Regions from separate parts of the Lacinutrix sp. YIN62 genome, predicted to be linked through region 1. Evidence: riboswitches for the same ligand, from Rfam matches in the RefSeq annotation. Region 1 holds a riboswitch; the other holds the start of a gene.
What was found. A riboswitch is a leader RNA that binds a small molecule or an ion and turns the genes downstream of it on or off. The one in region 1 is predicted to bind cobalamin.
Positions count from the first base shown of each region.

Region 2: it holds a riboswitch for cobalamin, as region 1 does, so the genes downstream of both, AC2D8I_RS02210 (TonB-dependent receptor plug domain-containing protein) here and AC2D8I_RS03305 (T9SS type A sorting domain-containing protein) in region 1, are expected to answer to the same signal.

Region 1 covers NZ_JBXVVH010000003.1:176,508-179,735, forward strand. The annotation lists gene AC2D8I_RS03295 (head GIN domain-containing protein) at 1-420, opposite strand, end outside; gene AC2D8I_RS03300 (acyloxyacyl hydrolase) at 454-1,548, opposite strand; cobalamin riboswitch at 1,760-1,942, shown strand; gene AC2D8I_RS03305 (T9SS type A sorting domain-containing protein) at 2,019-2,951, shown strand; gene AC2D8I_RS03310 (sulfate adenylyltransferase subunit 1) at 2,987-3,228, opposite strand, start outside.
Region 2 covers NZ_JBXVVH010000002.1:173,564-176,791, forward strand. The annotation lists gene AC2D8I_RS02210 (TonB-dependent receptor plug domain-containing protein) at 1-1,316, opposite strand, end outside; cobalamin riboswitch at 1,349-1,588, opposite strand; gene AC2D8I_RS02215 (ABC transporter substrate-binding protein) at 1,712-2,869, shown strand; gene AC2D8I_RS02220 (FecCD family ABC transporter permease) at 2,870-3,228, shown strand, end outside.

The DNA.
Region 1 (3,228 bases):
TCCTGAATCATCTTCAGAAACTAAAAGTAACGTTTCATAGTTTAAAATCCCATTACTCCTTACTGCTAGCTGGCTACTATTTCTTATCTCTGTTAAATTTGGAGCACTCACATACACTTTTGTAATCCCGTAATCTCTAGTAAAATTACACTCATTATTATTTCTTAAGCTCAACTTTCCATTATCTACTTCTACCTTAATATCATCCATTAAAAAGGCACCTGTTTCCACAATAACGCTATGGTTTGCCCCTGCTGTTACGATAAGCTCTATATTGTTAAAAACCGTAATTTCTGTAAAATCACGAACTATAAACTCCTTTTGAATAATATCACCTGCATTTTTAAAACAATCTGGAGCATTGTCACTGCTACAGCTTAATAAAACAAATATTAAGACTATGGATAAAAATTTTTTCATCTTTAATATATACGTAATAATTTACTTTCTCTTTTATAATCTTACCCCAATTCCGAATTCTACCGCTTCAGCTTTTGCACCGTGAGCCTTTAAAGACAGGGCTGCAAAAAGGCGTTCTCCAAAATAACGCTTAATCCCCAACCTATTATAGAAACGTCCTTCAAAATCGAAAGGATAGTACACATAATACCCTAATTGCGTTAAAAAGGAAAGTCTATTAATAAATAATTCATGTCCTACAAATATGCCAATACGCTTATAATCTTCATCGCCTTTTACGTTATCTAAAGGAAATGCTACCGCCTTATAACGAATATGTTGTTTTAAGAAATTTGAAAAGAAAACATCTGTTCCTAATTGTACTGCCGATTTTCTATTTAAGCGTTTGTCTGCATATGCAGATGCTATATAAAAAGAATACTGCCCAGAATTAATAACATCGCTCTCATTAACGCCACTTCTAAACACAAAATTATACTTTATTTTTTCCGTAAATTTTGTAGCTTCTGTTAAAGCAATATAATTCTGTGGCTTCTCATAATCTAACGCATAATTAACCCCTATATTAAGAATTATACTATTAGTAGAGCTATTGGGCGCTTTAAAATTCCCATTAGAGTAATGAATTAAGGAAAGTCCAGCTTGAACACCAAACCCATTAAATAATTGCGCTTTCTTATAATTAAACATTACATAGGTAGAGCTTAACCAAGCTGTCCCATAAGCGTTATTTCTAAAATTCGTGTCTTTATCGTAAGGATTCGTATTATAAGTTAATCCTTGCCCTATTCTAAACATAAGGTTCCTTTTAAAAAAATAGAAATTATAATGAGCATAAAGACCATAATTATGCCCTAATATCTCATTTTTCATATCTTGATAAATAAAGGACAGTCCATAATCGGGGTAATTATAACGACTTTCCCAAGCATGCTTCCCAAATGTCTTTTTATTATAACTTAAAATAACTCCCGTTGGGTGATTAGTAATTAAATGTGCTATATCCGAATTATGTTCTGCTATATTTCCATAGAAAAAATTAGCATCTAATGAGAATAAACTCTTTGCTTCTTGAGCATAAGAAGCGAGTTGAAATAACAAGATAATACCACTTAAAAAGGACTTCATTAATTAGTTTAATTTGGGCGCAAAAGTAACACAAATTAAGTAGAGTATCGGTTTCGTTAAGACAAAACAAATGGCATTATAGTTAGATCGTTTTTAATTATATCTGTTTTTCACTGACTTTTAATTCGTTATACTATAGACTACTATTATACTTATAATTTATAAAAAAATAGATCGCTTTTTTTCTTGTCGAGGCAAAAGGAAACCTATACCTTGCGCCCGTTATTTTGGTTCCATTTAAAAATGGATTAAAAGGGAATTTGGTGTAAATCCAAAACTGTTCCCGCAACTGTAAGTTTTTATAAGCTGTATCAAGCAACCAATGTTTAGCAATAAATGTGAAGGGGATACAAGTAAAACGAGTCAGGAGACCTGCCTTTATAATATATGTTTAACTTTCGGGATAAAGGTTATTGTGCATTGGATAGTATATTCATAGTATATTAAGTTTTCTCCTATATAATATTATTATGAATAAAATATTTACATTACTTATTATTACCTTTTTTTCGTTTAACTTTTCAAATGCTCAAGAATTATTTTCTAATGGCGGCTTTGAAATGTATACAAGTTGTCCTGATAGTTGGGACCAAACAAATAGAATAGTTGGATGTACTGGCGACAATGACACTCCAAATTATTACAATTGTGGCTATAATCCTGGGTCGGCAAATACAGGAACTGGGTCCATTTATATGGGAGCCATTAGAGACGAATCGAATGGTGTTGATACTACAGAAGGGATTACACTACAACTAGATACCCCTTTAGTTAATGGTGAGGAATATACCATTTCTATTTCTAGTAATTATGGTGTTTCTGTATATGGAGATCCTGATTTTGACTATTCTGAAATAAAAGAATGCTATAATTTAAAGTTTCTTTTTTCTATGAATAATGAATTTGGAGATCCGGTATCTACGCATCATGAAATAGACACTGAATCTATCGTTGGGAATTCAAATACAAGTTATGAAGATTTCTCCTTTAACTATACGGCAGACAACAATTACACGCATCTTTATATCGTAACAGGATCTGCGCCTAAAAATAGTGCTGACAACCCTAAAGATGCATGTATGAGCGCGGGAGCTATTGCCTATGTTTATTATAATGTTATAGACGATTTAAGTATTAAGCCTTCTAGCACCTTAAGCACAAACGAATATGTTAAATCTTCGGTTAGTATTTATCCAAATCCTGCTAGCAATTTATTACAAATAGAAGGTTATGCGTATTCAGGCACATTAAAAATTATGAATACCGCTGGTCAAGTGGTTTTAAAACAACCTACAGATAATAAAACCAAGCTAAGCATTGATGTCTCCTCTTTAGCCCCTGGTATTTATTTTATACAAGCTGAAAATGGACTTAAAACAAAAAAGATTATCATTAACAGATAACCTTTTCTTGTATTAAAATTAATTTAATATTCTTTTTATTGAATGAACCCAGCCCCAACAGTATTATTAGATTTTGAATCTATTATAATAAAAGCACCGTTGGTTCTATGCGCCTTAAAGGCATCATAAAAAATGGGTTTATTCAATTTAAAGGATACCGTTGCAATGTCATTTATTTTTAAAGTACTTACATTAGATTCCACCCCTGAATAATCTGGGTTTATTCGATGTTCTATTCCTGCTACTTTTGCGAGTACTTTATTAACTCCATGTTGCA
Region 2 (3,228 bases), on a different contig from region 1:
TTAAAATTAAATTGCTGCCCTAAATCTATTTGATAAGAAGATTCTGGCACCAAATCCATATTTCCGCCAGGAGTCCAAAACAAATCGTTAAAGGTTGGTATCCTATAATTTTTTGAACCATTTAATTGCAGAGTATAATATTTCGTTACTGCATAAGCTGCATCTGCAGAAAACACAAACGGGCTCTCAAACCCCGATGTAAAATCTTTCCTAAGGTTAATACCATAATTCCATTTTTCTGCTGGTTTATGATTTAATAAAGCTGTAGCAGAAAATGCGGTTCTTTTAGGATCTCCAAAACTACTTCCAGCACCTTCATAACTATTGTAATCTAAAATAGTTTTGAATTGCAATGTCTCGGATAAACGAACATTCAAACTATGATTGAACAATAGAGTATTAACCTTTCCAAAAGAATAATTGTCCTTGTCTTTATTCTCAAAATATCGAAATAACTCTTGTAAATGCGCTACTTTAAACTTAGAACTAAATTTCCCAGACAAACGCGACCATTCTAGCATTGTACGGTAGTTTTCATCTTCGTATTTACTACGCCCTACAGCGACGAGCGTTCCAGAAAGATTGCGTTCCCCACTAAAACTCTGATGGTATAACTTAAGGACATCTTTTTCTGAAATAAAATAGCCCAAATTCACATTGAGATTCACATTATTATACTGCCCATTTTCATTGATTTTATCCGTACCTAAGTATTTATAATCGTTTTTAGATTCGATATAAGCGATCCCTATATTCCCTGAAAATGTTTCGCTCCCATAGGTTGCGGTATAACTACTATTTTTAGTATTAAAACTGCCATAAGACAACCTTAAACTATTTTTAAAATGAGAATAAAATCTTAATTTATTATTTAAATGAATACTCCCCCCAATGGCTCCACTTCCATATTGAACACTCCCACCACCACTACGAATATCTATAGAATTATAATTGGTTGTATTTATAGTATTAAAATCTGTTTGTCCGTTAAGCTGTGAATTAATATTTATTCCATTCCATATTACTGCGGTTTGGGATGCGTTGGTTCCTCTAAAAGAAGGAGAAGAAACCATTCCTGAACCATTCTCTTTAAAATAGATATTAGAATTAAAGGCCAATAAGTGGGTTAAAGACATTTCATTTTTATCTAAAATAGAATCATTAAGCACTTCTACTTTAACTCCAGAAGCATAGTGTTTTAACTTATTATCACTTAACACCACTTCATTTAATGTTTGGATAGAATCTATTTGTGCTTGAGCAATGCTGCAAAAACAAAAAATAGTAAATAGTAGTGTACTAATCGTTTTTTTCATAAATCTTTTAGATTCTTTACCCGAGAATCACTTTTAGATGATAAATTTTGGCAGGTCTCCTGACTTTCGTCCATATTGTTTACCTTCCCAATTTCCTAAAAATCAGTGGTTAGAAGTTTTAACAATAGGCATCACACTAAGGTGACTAAGATTACAGTTGCGGGAACAGTTCAAGACTATAATGCTTTTATCTCATGATTTAAATAAGACTCATGGCATTTCACTTGATTCCCTTTTAATCGATAGGGTTAAAACGATATGATCTTAAATACTTTAAAAGGCTATATCGTTTTTGTTATACCGAACCAAAATTCGCTGCAAAAGTAAGCTTTTTGATCAATGTTCCTTACAAAAGATTAAATAATATTACTTTTGATGTACCAAATACAATCAAATTGAAAACAATAGTCACTTTATTCCTGTTCCTCTCCTTAATTTCTTGCAAAGAAGAAACTAAAGCACCGCCCTTAAAAAGCAATACTAAAGCACAGGTTTCCAATAGCAAAAAAAACACTGCTTATGCCGAAGGATTTAGCATTGAAAACAACGGTAATCATCGCATTTTAAATATTAAGAATCCTTGGCCAAATTCAGATTCTCATTTTAAGTATGTTTTAATTTCAGCAGAAGAAGCTGCCAAAACAACTTTTATGCAAGATCAATATGATGGGATTATAATTACCCCTGTAAATAAAATCGTGGTAACGTCTACAACTCATATCCCTGCCTTGGAATTATTAGGAGTAGAACACTCTCTAATTGGCTTCCCTGGGACTAACTACGTCTCCTCTAAAAAAACAAGGCAACGCATAGATGATGGTTATGTTAGAGAATTAGGTAAAAACGAAGGCTTAAATACAGAAGTGCTATTAAGTTTAGGACCTAATGTTGTTGTGGCCTTTGGTGTTGATGGAAAAAATAAGTCTCTAAAAACTGTACAAAATGCAAAAATCCCAGTTATTTATAATGGGGATTGGGTAGAAAAATCGCCTTTAGCAAAAGCCGAATGGATCAAATTATTTGGAGCTCTTTACAATAAAAGCGAGGCAGCCGATACCATTTTTAAACGTATAGAAACAGACTATCTAAAAGCTAAATCATTAGCCTTTGGCGCCACCACAAAACCAACAATATTAAGCGGTGCCATGTACAAAGATATTTGGTACCTTCCTAGCGGCACCAGTGCAGAAGCACAAATTTTAAAAGATGCTAACACTAATTATTTATGGCAAAATTCTACAGGAAAGGGGAGTCTTTCCTTAAATTTTGAAGTTGTTTTTAGTAAAGCAAAAATGGCGAACTTATGGTTAAGCCCTTCCTATTACACAAGCTTGGAAGCCTTAGAGAAAGCAAACATTCATTATACTGAATTTGAAGCCTTTAAAAACAAAAAAATCTATTCGTTTTCTAACACCACAGGTCAAACTGGAGGCGTCACTTATTATGAACAAGGCATAGCAAGGCCTGATTTAGTATTAAAAGATATTATTAAAATTTGCCATCCAGAATTATTAAAAAATTACACACCCACTTTTTTTAAACGTCTTAAATAATTGACTAAAACACAATCATATAAGATCTATTTCATACTATTACTACTAATAGTAATACTACTCTTTGTGGTAAATGTTAGTTTAGGTTCTGTTAATATTCCATTTAAAGAATGTTTTAATAGTTTTTTTACAAGTCCAGATCACTATACAAATAATGAGTATATCTTTCAAGACTACCGATTACCAAAAGCTATTACGGCCATTTTAGTAGGTTCAGGGTTGGGTGTTTCTGGTTTATTAATGCAAACCTTATTCAGAAATCCATTAGCAGGCCCTTTTGTCCTAGGAATTACCTCTGGCGCCAGTTTAGGTGTTGCTTTAGTTATTATGGGTTCCTCGCTATTAGGAGGCTTTTTAAC